Linked DNA regions of Desulfosediminicola ganghwensis. The protein of the gene in region 3 interacts with the protein of the main gene of each other region in a pairwise test. Links are inferred from orthologs where the notes say so. Each region holds a gene or a part of one and is shown on either strand. Other genes may lie near its edges.

Evidence for each region.
Region 1: the proteins of rplL (region 3) and nikR interact in binary tests that used the Escherichia coli proteins (3 or more experiments, as listed by UniProt). The link is inferred for Desulfosediminicola ganghwensis from one-to-one orthologs.
Region 2: the proteins of rplL (region 3) and dnaE interact in binary tests that used the Escherichia coli proteins (3 or more experiments, as listed by UniProt). The link is inferred for Desulfosediminicola ganghwensis from one-to-one orthologs.

What each region holds. Positions count from the first base shown.
Region 1 is NZ_CP050699.1:1,634,542-1,639,392, reverse strand. The notes cover bases 1,231-4,087. They hold nikR (nickel-responsive transcriptional regulator NikR), read left to right. Parts: upstream 1,231-2,382; coding sequence 2,383-2,793; downstream 2,794-4,087. Other genes in these bases: FCL45_RS06915 (bifunctional GNAT family N-acetyltransferase/carbon-nitrogen hydrolase family protein), read right to left, coding at 3,035-4,087; FCL45_RS06925 (MFS transporter), read left to right, coding at 1,231-2,194. Outside these bases: FCL45_RS06930 (DNA alkylation repair protein), read left to right, coding at 1-370; more of FCL45_RS06925, read left to right, coding at 812-1,230; more of FCL45_RS06915, read right to left, coding at 4,088-4,570. UniProt on the Escherichia coli protein: Transcriptional repressor of the nikABCDE operon. Is active in the presence of excessive concentrations of intracellular nickel.
Region 2 is NZ_CP050699.1:4,436,455-4,442,566, reverse strand. Bases 1,274-5,391 are described here. They hold dnaE (DNA polymerase III subunit alpha), read right to left. Parts: upstream 5,008-5,391; coding sequence 1,474-5,007; downstream 1,274-1,473. Other genes in these bases: FCL45_RS24410 (pentapeptide repeat-containing protein), read right to left, coding at 5,011-5,391. In the rest of the region: ATP-dependent protease ATPase subunit HslU, read left to right, coding at 1-721; more of FCL45_RS24410, read right to left, coding at 5,392-5,901. UniProt on the Escherichia coli protein: DNA polymerase III is a complex, multichain enzyme responsible for most of the replicative synthesis in bacteria. This DNA polymerase also exhibits 3' to 5' exonuclease activity. The alpha chain is the DNA polymerase catalytic subunit.
Region 3 is NZ_CP050699.1:5,080,376-5,085,134, forward strand. What follows is about bases 1-2,765. They hold rplL (50S ribosomal protein L7/L12), read right to left. Parts: upstream 1,691-2,765; coding sequence 1,310-1,690; downstream 1-1,309. Other genes in these bases: rpoB (DNA-directed RNA polymerase subunit beta), read right to left, coding at 1-904; rplJ (50S ribosomal protein L10), read right to left, coding at 1,744-2,271; rplA (50S ribosomal protein L1), read right to left, coding at 2,488-2,765. In the rest of the region: more of rplA, read right to left, coding at 2,766-3,192; rplK (50S ribosomal protein L11), read right to left, coding at 3,266-3,691; transcription termination/antitermination protein NusG, read right to left, coding at 3,782-4,315; preprotein translocase subunit SecE, read right to left, coding at 4,404-4,655. UniProt on the Escherichia coli protein: The binding site for several of the GTPase factors involved in protein synthesis (IF-2, EF-Tu, EF-G and RF3). Is thus essential for accurate translation.

The DNA.
Region 1 (4,851 bases), 3.4 Mb from region 3 along the record:
CTGCGACTATAAAAATATCGCTCATGAAAAAGAGGTGGTTCTTGATATTGTCAGGCTCTGGCTGCAATCAGAGAAAGAGTTTTTTGTTCGCGCGGCACTTGTGATTCTTCTAGCCCATTATATGCAAAAGGAGAATCTCGAAACAATCTTCACCCTCTCCCAGGCCGTGACTCATCAGGGATATTATGTACATATGGCCAATGCGTGGCTTATTTCGGTATGCATGGCAAAATTCCCGGAAGATACGATACGATTCTTTAAAGACAACCGCCTTGATAATACAACCCACAACAAGGCTATACAAAAATCCCGCGAGAGTTTTCGGGTCTCAAAAGAACATAAGGAAGTTATTAACAGACTTAAAAGATAACTGGCTGCCCTGCGCTGCGAACAACAACAAAGATCAACGATAACAGGATATTATTAATCATCCCGTCCTATATGTTTCGGCTAGACCAGGAGACAGGCAAGAGGAACGAGGGTAGTGTTCAGAATTCTGTATCATCTTTCAATATGGTACGTTTCTACCTCAACAGTGAGGCGGGAGGTGAAAGCCGGCGTCGATCTGGCTATCTACAAAGACCAGCCTTCCCACCTCCCACCTCCCAACTCTCATCTCCCTCCACTCACCTCACACTACCCACCTTTTCAATTAAAAATTTCGTCAGTTACAACCATCATTCCAACAACATCCTCCCTTCTCCTCTAACATTGCTGATTTTTTCATGAAATCTCCCGGCTGAAAGATTATTGTAATTGCTGGACCGAAGTCGCAATAATATCAACAAATCACAGTTTGCACGGATCGATCATGGCCAATGGCTGTACAACAGGTTCTCCTTTTGCGCTCAAAAATATCAAGCTGTTCCTGGCTTTTCGGATTCTTTTCAATGCACGGTTCTATTACCCTGTTTTCACAATTCTTTTTCTTGACTACGGTCTGACAATTGAGCAATTCGCTCTGTTAAACACGGTCTGGGCCATAACCATCGTCGCCGCAGAAGTCCCTTCCGGCGCACTGGCTGATATTCTCGGCAGGAAAAAGCTCATTGTGACGACCTCGTTCCTGATGATCTTCGAACTTGGTGTGATCGCTTTCGTGCCGCTGCACAATATCACTTTGGTTTTTTACGCCTTCATGTTCAATCGCGTAATCAGCGGCTTAGCCGAAGCCATGGCCAGCGGTGCCGATGAGGCCCTGGCCTATGACACTCTCGCCAACAACAATATGCGCGATTGCTGGCCCAAAGTGCTGAGTCTTCAGATGCGCTTAAAAGCGCTGGTCGGGCTGCTTACTGCCACCACGGGCGCCCTGGTTTATGACCCGGCTGTAATCAACAGATTGCTCAGCTTGGTCGGTTCCACCGCCACCGTCACCCAGCAGGATTCCATGCGCTACCCGGTCTTTCTGACCCTGGTGCTGGCTTTTATGGCGACTGCTGTTTCCCTGATGTTCCACGACCCAGCCGAAAACTACCAGAAACATAACAGCCATGGCAGTTTCTCAAAAAACATGACCGAAGCCCTGAAGATTACGGGAAAGGCATGCGTCTGGATATTAAAGACTCCTTTCGCTACCGCGGTTATTCTCTGCGGTATGTTCTACGATCATGTGCTGAGACTGCTGATAACCATGACCAGTCAATACTTCCGGCTCATCCAGTTGCCCGAGGCAAGCTTCGGTCTGATCCTGGCGACCATGTCTTTACTTGGCCTGGTAGTCCCGAAAATCTGCGAGAAAATGGTCGAACGTTTCACCCCCACGCAAAACGTATTCTTCCTTTTTGGCTTCTCCATCGTCGGGCTCTTTCTGTTGTCGCTTTTCGTGCCTTATTTCGGTGTATTGCCGGTGGCTTTTGTCTCGATCGGACTGATGATGGTCAGTTTCTTTACCAGCCACTACCTGAACCGCGTCACCAGCTCTGACCAAAGAGCCACGGTACTCAGCTTCAAGGGGTTGGTGTTTAATCTGGGTTATGGCCTGATTGGTGTTTTCTTTGCCGTGTTGATGCAGCAGACACGGGCGCGCACCGGCGCTCATCACCCGGAATGGTCTGAGGAGATGGTTGAGGCCCAGAGCTTTATCTCCGCCGTGGGCTGGACACCGTGGTACACTCTCGCGCTCTTTGTCCTGCTGATATTCTTTTTGAGGCATAGCCTGAAAAACGTCTCCAACCATAAACGTCGCGGCTGAAAATCAGAAGAAATCTCAACCGATCACGCTAGGACTCTGCAACAAGATATGCTACAGTGTCGAGTTGTAGTAATTGTTCAGAGCCATACTCTCCAGGTGGTCTGCCCCTGAGAAAATCCCTGGCCTGAAGTTCTCACAAGAAAGAAGGTCCAACTGTTAATTCGTTGCCCTAAGGAGGGGTCGCCTCAATGCTCAAACGTTTTTCAATCTCCCTTGAAGACAATCTTCTCGAAATCTTTGATGAGCATATCAAGGCACGGAGTTACAGCAACCGCTCGGAGGCGATCAGGGATCTCATTCGCAAAGCCTTCGTGAAAACCGAGTGGGAGGAAGACAGACAGATAATGGGCGTCATCAGTCTGGTCTACGACCACCACCAGCATAAACTGCAGGAAAAGGTGACAGAGGTCCAACACGACTACCACCATCATATCGTCTCCACCACCCACGTGCACATGGATCACCACAACTGCCTGGAAGTTATTATCGTCAAGGGCAAGGCCAAAGAGGTACAGGATCTGGCCGACAGACTGATCTCCCTGCGCGGCGTACGTGACGGTAATCTGGCGATGAGCAGCACGGGGAAAGCACTGCATTGAAAACGTGAAGGGGCAGGTGTAAGGATTGAGGCGTATGACTTTTATGCTCTCAACCTTTTTAACAGGCTGCACAGTCTCTTTGGCATCAGTATACCTTGAGCTTCAATCAAGGAACCTCATGGGCCTAACCACTCATGCCCGCCCTTACCATCACGGCATTATTCCAAGCTTTCAGGCCGGTCCTGAGAGCCCTTGAATACTCTGGCAGGTCACCCTGTATGTAACCTGCCACAGGCTGATGTCATTCGTCTCCTATCCAGCGCAACTGATACAGGTCTGTTCGCCTGCTCAAGGCATTGCGGACACTGCCCTTGAATCGCAGTTCTTTAATAAGATCCAGATCGAGATCGGTAATGAGGGTGGTCTCGATACCCGGGGTGGCTTCCGAGGCAATGGCATCGTGGGGAAAGGAGAAATCCGACGGCGTGAAGATGGCCGACTGTGAATATTGTATGCCCATGGTCTCAACTTTCGGGATGTTGCCGACACTGCCGGAGATGGCAACAAAACATTCATTTTCAATAGCCCGGGCCTGGGCACAGCACCGCACTCGGAGATAACCGGTCTTGGTATCGGTCCAGAAAGGCACAAACAGCATTTTCATGCCATTGGCTGCCTGCAGCCGCGCCAGTTCAGGAAATTCCACATCGTAGCAAATTAATATACCTATCTTGCCGACATCGGTATCAAATACTTTGAGATCATGCCCGCCGGTGAATCCCCAGCTGCGGTCTTCATCCGGGGTGATATGCAGTTTCGACTGGTAATCCCAGGTACCATCGCGTCGGCAGAGATAACTGACGTTGTAGAGCTTGCCGTCGTCACGAATCTGCGGCACGCTGCCGGTGATGATATTAATATTGTAGCTCAGCGCCATCTCGGTCATGGCCTGCCGGAAGTCCTCCGTGTATCCGGCCAGCATCCGCATGGCCTCCATGGAATTGTTACCTTCATAGGTATGAATGAGCGGGGCGTTAAAGAGTTCTGGAAAGAGGACGATGTCCGACTTATAGTCGCTGACCGTATCAACAAAAAACTCAACCTGCTGCATGAAGTCGTCGAAGGAATCGAAGCGCCGCATCTGCCACTGCACCACGCCGATTCGGGCAATGGATTGGGTCCTGCCTATCAGTTTGGTCTTCTTTTGGTAGTAGATATTGATCCATTCGAGCAACACCGCATTACCCTTTGAGTGATGATCTTCCGGCCAATAATCGTCAAGCAGGTTTCTGACATGAAAGCCGTTGGACAGCTGGAAGGTAAGTACAGGATCGTAGATCTCCTGATTTTTGACCTTGATAATGTACTGCTGGGGTGTCATCTGCTCGGAGTATTTATGATAGCCCGGGATGCGGCCACCGATGAGGATTCCCTTGAGGTTCAGGTTCTCCGCCAGCTCCTTGCGGGCATCATAGAGCCGACGACCGAGTCGCAACCCCTGAAACTCTGGGTCAACGATAACTTCAATACCGTACAGGTAGTCTCCTTCCACATCATGGGTGGTATAGGTTCCATCGGCTGTAATCTGTTCGTAGGAATGATTGTCGCCGAAAACACTGAAGTCGATGATCAGGGAAAAAGCTACGGCCACAGGCGTACCATGATCTTCGATACACACCTGCCCCTCCGGGAACGTTTCGATCAACCTGGTAAATGTTTTTAGCGACCATGGCGGTGAAACACCCTTGTATACACGCCCGCTTATATCCCGAACTGCCTCATAGTCATCCAATTGCAGATGCCTGAGTTTCAATTTGTGCTCAATATCATGTGACATCGTTACAGCCTCCTCCCATCCAATCCGGGGAACATTGAAACATATGTGCGTATTCTCTAAACTCCGAAATCTTCGCGATTCATTCCATTTTCACTGCTGCTCTTGCATCTCCATACATGCAAAACCAGAATTAGGTAAAGTAAAATCTGCGTGGCTGGATTTTTTTATACCGAGAGCATACTATTAGTCCGAATTTGACAGGGGATAGGTCGGACGAACTGCGCGTTGGACGAACTTCACGTTCGACAAACTCGTTGGACGTAGGAGATGGGACGTTGGAG
Region 2 (6,112 bases), 640 kb from region 3 along the record:
AATGTTTCCGCGCAAGAAAAAGAATCATAAGATGAAGATTCCCGAGGCGATGGAAGCACTTACCAAGGAAGAAGTGGAGCGAATGGTTGACATGGATAAGGTTACCAAAGAGGCTCTGCGACGAACCGAGCAGTCAGGTATTGTCTTCCTCGACGAGATCGATAAAATCGCTTCCCGCTCATCAGGGGGCCACGGTCCTGAGGTTTCCCGGGAAGGTGTGCAGCGCGATTTACTGCCGATTGTCGAGGGGGCAACTGTTTCCACCAAGTATGGCATGGTAAAGACCGACCACATTCTATTTATCGCCAGTGGTGCCTTCCATGTGGCCAAGCCTTCTGATCTTATTCCTGAGTTGCAGGGACGCTTCCCGATCAGGGTCGAGATGCAGTCTCTTGGCAGGGACGAATTCATCCGTATCCTTACCGAGCCTGAAAATGCTCTCACCAAACAGTATGTAGCTTTGATGGCGACTGAAGGGATCGAGTTGCTGTTCACTCCGGACGGTATCGAAGAGCTGGCCGATATCGCCGTTCAGGTCAATGAGAAAACCGAGGAGATCGGTGCGCGTCGACTGCATACAGTGCTTGAGCGCGTGCTCGATAAACTCTCTTTTGAGGCATCTGAATTGGGCAACGAAGTATTCACTGTCACCGGTGAGTATGTGCGCGAGCAGCTCGGAGATATTGTTCAGGATCAGGACCTGAGCCGATATATTCTGTAATATATTCATGGGAGAAGGATGTGCTTCTCCCATACGTCCTTAACCGCAACTGGTAAACATGTTTAAAAAACTGTTTGGATTGGAAAAAAAAGAGGCAAAACGGGGGAATCCTGATGCCGTCCGGCTCGGTGTTGATCTGGAGATGAGCTACTGCCCAAAGTGCAATGAGGAGTATCGCCTGGATGTAGAACGGTGTGTTCATTGCCAGGTAGAGCTCATATCAGGTGAAGAGCGGTTGGGTCTGCTTACGAGCAAAGAACAAGGGTTTACTGCCCGCTCGATGGAGATTGCGGATGGCGAGTCTATGGTAGCCATCCGTGAAGGAAAACTCAGGGATTTGAAACCGTATCAGATCCTGCTGGGCAAAGACCGTATCCCGGCACTTTTGAATGGTGACGCCGCTGGATGCGCCAAGGGCTGAGGCGGTCCGGACCTCCAGTTGGTGGTCAGAGCAACCGATGCCAGTGAAGCGGTGGCAATACTCGAAAAAGAGTATCTGCAAACCACTGGCTTAAAAGAGAGTGATCTGCAGGTGGCCGATGCTGTTTTTGATGAGAATGCGGCTTCTACCGTCTGCCCTGCCTGCAATACCAGTTTTGTTCCCAGCCAGAACAGTGAATGTCCTGAGTGTGGGTTACGGTTTGGCTGATCAGAGGCCTGAAATGATAGTGCCTTAAAGGAAAAAAGGGCTGCTCCTCAACGAGGGGCAGCCCTTTTCCTTATTTGGGCAAAATGCTGATGAGAACTTTGGGTTAATTGCCAGCTGGTTTACCGTTTCCCCACTGTTTCTTTTTGCGGGGTGTCAGCATAATTGGTTTACGGGTGAAACTGACCGCATTGAATTCGAGAATTTCTTTCATCCGGTCTGTCAGTTCCCGGCATGGCCTGATAGTGAGGTCCTGGGGGGGATCGATATCCACCTCGCCTCTGCCGGGGAAGTGCAAGGTGAGTCGCAACGGGCAGGAGCCGTGGAACTGGTAGAGGGTCTTTTTGACCTGCTCGATCTGCTTTCTGCTGATCTTGTCCGCATCAAGCTTTACCTTGACCATTTCGGTATATTTTTCCCGGGCATCAGTGAGGGTATCGATGTTTTCCGCCAGAATCTTGGGCCCGCGCTCATCCTGCTGCACAGTTCCCTGGACCACTACCGGGTCGGACGACTGCAAGAGGTGCTCGCAATGTGGGTAGGCGCTTGGGAATACCACTACCTCAACTGTTTCCAGAATATCTTCCATCGTGAGAAAGGCCATGGGGTCACCTTTCTTGGTTTTGTGATACTTGCAGGTCTTGATCAGGCCGCCAACACGAACCGGTTGTTCATCACCCCAGTTCTCAAGTCCCTGAATATCCGCATCGGTAACCGAACGAATTTCCGGCAGGGCATCGTCGAGCGGATGGCCCGTGATGTAAAAACCTACGGTTTCCTTTTCTCGGGCCAGTCTGGTGCGCTCATCCCACTCGGGGATATCCGGTGGCAGGATTTCATTTACTTCTGTCTTCTCGCCAACCTCCTGGGCTACCCCAAAAAGGGACATTTGACCACTTTGCAGATCGCGCTGTACAGCCTTTGCCTGTTCCATGGCCTTGTCGATAATGGCAAAATACTGGGATCTCTTCCACCCCAGGGAGTCCATAGCGCCTGATTTGATCAATGCTTCGATTACCCTTGAATTAACCCTTCGGGAATCAACCCTGTTGCAGAAATTCGAAAGAGAGGAAAATTTGCCGTTTGATTCGCGCTCTTCGATAATCGAGTCGAGGGCGGATTCACCAACATTTTTCACAGCGGCCAGGCCAAAACGAACCCGGTCATCGATAACCGTAAAGTCTTTGAAACTCTCGTTTACATCGGGAGGAAGTACTTCAATGTCATGTTCCTTGCACTCGCTGATATACATGACCACCTTATCGGTGTTGGTCATATCGCAACTGAGCAGAGCGGCCATGAACTGGGCAGGGTAGTGTGCCTTCAGGTAGGCAGTCTGGTAAGAGACCAGAGCATAGGCGGCTGAGTGGGACTTGTTAAAACCGTATCCAGCAAATTTGGCCATTAAATCGAAGATATATTCAGCTTTCTTCTCATCGATCTTATTGGCCAGAGCGCCCTTCATGAACTTTACTTTCTCTTCGTCCATGACTTCGGGGATCTTCTTACCCATGGCCCGCCGGAGAATATCCGCATCGCCCAGGGAGTAACTGGCCAGGATATTGGCAATCTTCATGACCTGTTCCTGATAGACGATAACACCGTATGTCTCTTCAAGAACGGGTTTAATCTGGGGCAGCGGATAGTTGGCTGTGGCACGGCCATGCTTGGTTTCCACGAAGTCGTCAACCATACCGGAGTCGAGCGGGCCGGGACGGTAGAGGGCGACCAGTGCGACCAGGTCGCTGAACTGTTCGGGCGCCATCTTCACCAGCAGTTCACGCATGCCGGAACTCTCCAGCTGGAACACGCCCTGGGCGTCGCCGTCGCAGAGAAGTTTAAAGGTTTTCGAATCGTCCAGCGGGATGGTGTCGATGTCAAGATCGATACCTATGTCCGATTTGATATGTTTGACAGCCTTATCGATTACCGTGAGGGTCTTGAGACCAAGAAAATCAAATTTAATCAGGCCGGTCATCTCGGTATGTTTCATGTCATACTGAGTGACTGTTTCTTCATTACTGCCACGGCAGGTGGGCAGGAACCTGGTCATGGGACCTGGCGAAACAACGACACCTGCGGCGTGGGTGCCTGTGTGACGTGCCAAACCTTCAAGTGTTCTGGAGACAGTGATCAGCTCGTTAACCCGTGGATCCTGATTGGCTGCCTCCTGCAGTCGCGGCTCTTCAATAAGTGCCTTTTCGAGCGTCATCTTGAGTTGGTCCGGTACCAGTTTGGCAATCTTGTCAACGTCACTAAAAGGGATGTCCAATGCCCGGCCTACGTCGCGGATTACTCCGCGCGCCTTCATTGTTCCGTACGTGACGATCTGGGCCACATATTTGGCACCACCATATTTCTTTCGCACATAGTCAATGACCTCGCCGCGTCGATCCATGCAGAAGTCGATGTCGAAGTCAGGCATCGATTTTCGTTCGATGTTGAGGAAACGCTCAAAAATAAGTCCGTGGGGCATGGGGTCAAGATTGGTGATACCCATACAGTAGGCGGCAAGGCTTCCAGCGCCTGAGCCACGTCCGGGACCTACTGGGATATCATTATCGAGTGCCCAGTTGATGAAGTCGGCGACGATGAGGAAGTAGCCGGGAAAACCCATGGTATTGATAACGCCTATCTCTATATCGAGACGTTTTCGATATTCCTGTTCCTTCTCGGGCGTGAGGCCCTCTTCTGATTCACGCATCTTGGCGAATCGTTTTTTCAGCCCATCCTCACAGGCCTGAATGAACATGGAATCCAGGGTCTCTCCCTCAGGTACAGGGAAATCGGGGAAATAGTAATTGCCGAAATCTATCTCAAGGTTACAACGCTCAGCTACCTCCTGGGTGTTGGCTATTGCCTCCGGGCAGTAGGAGAAGGCCTTGCGCATAGTATCCGGAGATTTGAAGTAAAACTCGTCGGTGGAGAAACGAAAACGCTTCGGGTCGTTGATGGTCTTACCGGTCTGGATGCAGAGCAGCACCTCATGGGCATGTGCCTCTTCGCGGTTAAGGTAGTGGCAGTCATTGGTAGCCACCAGCTTGACATCAAACTCTTTACTGAGCTGCATGAGCCCCCTGTTGACGGGGTCCTGCTCGGGAATACCGTTCTCCTGCAGTTCAAAATAGAGCCGGTCACCGAAGATATCCAGTAGCTCACGGGTTTTGGCCCGTGCTCCTGCCATGTCCTTTTTGCCGATGAGATATGGAATCTGGCCATGAAGGCAGGCGGTGAGTGCGATAACCCCTTCGTTATGCTCTCGCAGGGTTTCCATATCGATTCTTGGCTTGTAGTAAAAACCTTCATGCTGGGCCACACTGGCCATTTTCATGAGGTTCTGGTAACCGGTGATGTTCATGGCCAGCAGTACAATATGGTAGGCGATCTGGCCATCAACCGGTTTCTTGAAGGTCTTGTCTTCCGGGGCGATATATAACTCGCAACCAACTATCGGTTTGATGCCTGCCTTTTTGGCCTTAGTATAGAATTCAAGCGCGCCGAACATGGCACCGTGATCGGTGATAGCCACGCTTTCCATACCGTACTCTTTACATTTTTTCAAAAGATCAGGAAGGCGGATGGCACCGTCAAGAAGACTGTACTGGGTATGGACATGTAGATGGGTAAAACCTGCAGACATAGGTCAGTGTATTCCTGTAGTTCTGTCCAGGTGGGTGGCCTGGAATATGGTTCCGGTTACGTCTGAACCGGTGAAATCGGCCATGGTAAGATTGGCTCCGCTGAGATCGGCATTACGAAGATTGCAGTTTCTGAGCGTCGCTTTACTTAGGTTGGCTGCTGTAAGATTTGCACCGGAGAGGTCGGCGCCTGAAAGGTCAGCCCGGCGAAGATCCGATGAATGGAGATTTGTACCTGATAGAATGGCTTTTGACAATATCGCGTCTGAAAGATCTGACTCGCTCAAGTCGAGTCCCGACAGATCACATCCCGGACAATCCCGGGCAGTGGAAGCAACTAAAAATTTGAATTCCGACCTGTTTGGGTGAGAGGACGACATGGCCCCGTTGGTATCTGAATCGTATTGTATATTGGGGCTATTAAGAGGTGTGTTACGATTTGTAACATGTGTTTTCGTCATGTCTTTTGGCCTCAACCTTCCGACTTTGCTTGCGTTGAGGCGTTTTACAGTGTAATATCTGGCTCCGTTTTTGGTGAAGAGGATGTAACGCTGCTGGTCTTCTTCCAAGTAGAGAGTGTAACAGTTCGTATCGCCGAAGTACCATGTTTTGAATGTTAAACAGAGCATGTTTTCGGTGGTTATATCCCAGGTGCCGGTATCTGTAGCATTTGCATTGTTACGGGCGCTCAGCATGCCTCCATTATGAAAAGAAAGGTTTGCATTAAAATCACGAGCTTCGAAATGTAACGTCTGGTCAATGATCAATGTCTCTACAGAATTCGCATTAAGCGGCGATATGCCTGCCTTTTTCATCTGCGAGACAGTGTTAGGACCGCAGCCGGAGATAAGCATCATCGCTGCTAGCAGATATAATATTGAGGCTTTGCAAACCATATTTTCATCCGTGGCATCTGTGGATAGCACTATATATGTTTCAGGAACTCTGTCGGTAATTATTATCATATGCCTTAGCATATTGCACTTGAAAGAGAAGAACGCGGGGAGGCGGATCTTCTTTTGTCAATGGAATGGCAGGTTATATGGTCACATGCAGGTTAGCAGATGCTTTTGAGGCAGATGGAGTGAGAATCCGGTTCAGGCCGTG
Region 3 (4,759 bases):
TAGTCTCAGCCAACACCTTACCGGTAACCGATTCGACGGAAATACGCAGTTTGCTGATTTCATCCGTAGCAATCCGCTTCGCCATGGCCTTACTGATCTTACGGCCCGTCTTGGCTATAATCTCGCCATCAGCAGGAGACACCAGATCGTACTCAAGCCGTTGGCCGAGCATGATCTCCGGATCAAAATCAATAAAGAATTCCTCTCCCTCGATGCTTACGTTGCTGATAGGGTAGAACTCACTCAGCAGGGATTCTGCATCGTAGCCGATCGCTTTCAAGAGAGTAGTAACCGGAAATTTACGACGCCTGTCGATACGAACGTGAAGAACGTCCTTAATATCGAATTCGAGATCAATCCAGGAACCACGTACAGGGATAATACGGGCAGAGTAGAGCAGCTTACCACTGGCGTGAGTTTTACCGTTATCGTGGGTATAAAACAGACCTGGTGAACGCTGCAACTGCGAGACGATAACTCGCTCTGTACCATTAACTACAAAAACACCATCGGCGGTCATCATAGGCAGTGAGCCGAGAAAGACCTCCTGCTCTTTGATATCGCGAATGGTTTGAACACCGGTCTCCTCGTCTACATCAAAAGTGATGAGACGAACGACAATTTTCAGCGGGATCTCATACGTCATGCCCCGTTGCTGACATTCTTCAACGGTATATTTTGGCTCACCAAATTTATATCTGACGTATTCGAGGGAACAGAGTCCGTTAAAGTCGTTAATAGGGAAGACACTCTTGAAAATCGCCTCTAACCCGATGTCCTCTCGATCCTCCGGCTCAGTGTTAATCTGCAGGAATTCCTCATACGATATTCTCTGCATTGAAATGAGATGAGGTGGCTCGATGATGTTGTCGGCCGTGGCAAAGTTCTTTCTAACTCGTTCCATAAATTATCCTCGAGGTTGCCTGTAATTTGTTACAAACTACTTAGCCCAGTCTGATTTCTAAAAATGATGGTTCAGCGTTTAGCTGAACAAAAAGGAAGTGATTAAAGTTTAGGATTTGAGTATGAATTATGCGAAATGATAACTTTCGGGTAGTTCGTGTTAAGAATAAGCAGACTTTCGGTAAAAAAAAGCGATATTGCGGGACTGAACATACCTTTTCTCCTCTTTTATTTGTTTACTCAAATATAGAAACGGCAAAGATACATGTTTAATCGCTTGTAATTACTGAACATTTTTTTCGAATTTTTCGTACAGTCTAAAGCACGACACGCTACGTGGCAAAGCCCGTAGCGTGTCGTGTGTACCGATTGCAACCGCCGAAGCGTTTGCTTGCAAGTAAGTGGACTACTTGATCTCTACAGTACCACCTACAGCTTCGATCTTGGTCTTGATCTCTTCGCACTCATCCTTGGAAGCAGCCTCTTTCAACGGAGCAGGTGCACCCTCAACCAGAGCCTTAGCCTCTTTCAGACCGAGACCGGTGATAGCGCGAACTTCTTTAATAACCTTGATCTTCTGATCTCCAGCAGCCGCCAGAATAGCGTCAAACTCAGTTTTCTCTTCTGCAGCAGCACCAGCATCTGCAGCACCACCGGCAACTGCAACAGCTACAGGAGCAGCAGCGGAAACACCGAATTTCTCTTCGAACTCTTTGATCAGTTCGGAGAGCTCGAGTACAGACATGTTGGAAATAAACTCAATTACATCTTCTTTAGTAATGGACATTATAGAATACCTCGTTCAGAATTTTTTAACAATTCGTCTCAATTAATGATAATTTAGGCGCCAGCCTGCTCTTTCTGCTCTTTGAGAGCGTTCAGTGCATAGCCAAAGGTACGTGGAACTCCGGTGAGTACCTGGACAAGTCCGGTAGGTACACCGTTGAGTACGGACAGGAACTGTCCAAGAAGTACTTCTTTGGATGGCAGCTTGGACAGAGCAATAATTCCGTCCAGTTCAAGTTTCTCTCCTTCGAGAGCACCACTTCTGATCTTGAACTTCGCATGGTCTTCGGCAAATTTGGCAAGCACCTTTGCAGGTGCAACCGGATCCGAGTAGGCCATGATAACTGCGGTGGTTCCGACGAAATCGTCACTCAACGCGGCATTATCAGTATCAGCGGCAGCTCTTTTCAGGAGAGTGTTTTTGGCAATGCGAATCTCAGAATCACTCTTGCGTAATTCCACACGCAATTCTTGTAACTCAGAGACCTTCAAACCACAATAGTCGGCGACAACAGCAAAGCTAGCCCGGCTGAACGAGTCGTTCAATTCCGAAACTACCGTCGCTTTTTCATCACGATTCAAAGTGCTCCTCCCTATATAGAAGTTTTAATAGTTTTCGAAACAGCAGCTACAACGCTGATACGAACAAAAATGGTTACCCAATTTTGTCCATGTAGTAAGGCTTACGCCTTGCGTCTCGGCAGGTCACACCCTGATCGGCATGATTAAACACTTGTGTACCCGCTGTCTTCGACCAAAAAGAGCATCAACCTGATGATTGATGCTCCGTCCAAAAATTTACTTAATCATTGCCCTGATTTGCACAGGGTCGAGTTTAACGCCAGGTCCCATTGTTGTGGAAACAGTGATAGACCGGAGATAAACTCCTTTACTCGCTGAAGGTTTCAGCTGAATAATTTTCTCAATAAATGCGGTAACATTCTCGATTACTTTCTGTTCCCCAAAGGAGGTTTTACCAACGCCTGCGTGAATGATACCAGACTTGTCTACTTTGAAGTCAACCTTTCCGCCTTTAATATCTTTGACAACATTGGCGACATCGAAGGTTACAGTACCGAGTTTTGCATTCGGCATAAGGTTACGTGGTCCGAGAATACGACCGATTTTACCAACAGTTCCCATCATGTCTGGAGTAGCAACTGTCTTATCGAACTCGAGCCAACCACCCTGGATTTTCTCAACAAGGTCGTCTGCACCAACAAAATCAGCACCCGCTTCTTTCGCCTCGGCCTCTTTAGGACCTTTAGCGAAAACCAGTACTCTGGTAACCTTACCGGTACCATGTGGCAGAACAACAGAAGAACGGATCATCTGATCAGCGTGACGCGGATCTACTCCGAGCTTCATTGCGATGTCGAAGGTTTCGTCAAATTTAGCATAGCTCATAGAAAGAGCTTTTTTGATACCTTCTTCCAGAGAGTAAAGAACACTTTTATCTAATGTCTCAACTTTATTTTTATAATTTTTTCCGCGTTTCGGCATGATGCCTCCTACTTTGACAAAGCTAACAAGCTCAGTCAGCAGTGATTTTATGCAAATCTTTTGATTAACTTAATTAATCTACTACAGTTATTCCGCAGCTACGGGCAGTACCTTCAACGATTTTCATCGCTGCATCGATATCGTATGCGTTCAGGTCAGGCATTTTGATTTCCGCAATTTCGCGAACCTTGTCACGACCGAGCTCAGCTACACGCTCTGCTTTCGGATTACCGGAACCTTTTTGCAGGTTTGCTGCCTTGAGCAACAGAACGGATGCAGGCGGGGTCTTGGTAATATAACTGAAAGACCTATCCTGGTACACAGTGATAACAACCGGAACGATTGTATCGCCGAGACTCTGGGTCTTTGCATTAAATGCCTTGCAGAACTCCATGATGTTCACACCATGCTGGCCCAGTGCAGGACCTACTGGCGGAGATGGGTTCGCTTTACCTGCAGGAATCTGCAGTTTAATGAATGCCATTGCTTTTTTGGCCATTTTTTCACTCCAACTAACAAGCTGTTTTCTATTTTATGCAATCCAAGATTAGATTGCCGCAGCTACGAATGGTATCGGTCTAGCTGCCTGTCAGGTATTGCTGACTTGAACAAACTCCAACTCAACGGGTGTTTCACGACCGAAGATAGATACCATAACGCGAACACGGCCTTTCTCAGGAAAGACCTCGTCAACAACGCCTTGAAAGTTAGCGAACGGTCCATCGATTACACGTACCGTTTCACCCACATCGAAGATGACTTTCGGCCTCGGTCTATCTGAGCCGTCTTGGATTCGACCTATAATTTTTGCTGCATCCTCGTCGGATATGGGGACCGGATTGCGATCATCGCCGACAAAGCCGACTACTCTTGGCATGTTCTGGTGAATTGTATGCCAGGTCTGATCGTTCAATTCCATGCTAACAAGCATATAACCAGGAAAGAACCTACGTGATGAGGTCTTCCTGGATCCCTTGATCATCTCAACTACCTGTTCTGTCGGTACGAGAATTTCGCCAAAGTACTCTTCGAGTCCTTCTTTACGAATCCTCTCTTCGAGGGTGGTCTTAACCTTGTCCTCAAACCCGGAGTGAACCTGAAGTATGTACCATTGCCTTGCCATGAGTCAAATTTTTCCTCGAGTGTTTGAAAAAAGTTGGAGCAGTTCTATCAGCCTGGTCCGTCCTATCAAACTGGACCCCGGAATCATCCTATCGCAAGAGAGACGAAACAAGTTTACCGAGAAGAAGATCAACAGAACCAAGATACGCCGCCATTACAAATGTAAGCACAACTACGATTCCAGTCAGACCCAAGGTCATTTTTTTGTCCGGCCACACTATCTTGCCGAATTCAACCTTTACTTCTTCAATAAATTTTTTGATTTGAGCAGGTGCGAATGGTGATGGCTCCTTAACCTTAGCCACTGCATCAGTCTTTTTAGTCTTGGGTTTACCTGCCATATCATTATCCGAGAAGAGATTTACCTAGTTATTTCCAGCAAATAGAGGTCAAAAAAACTACGTACACCAAACACAAAAACACCTGCCATAAAAATGGCAGGCCA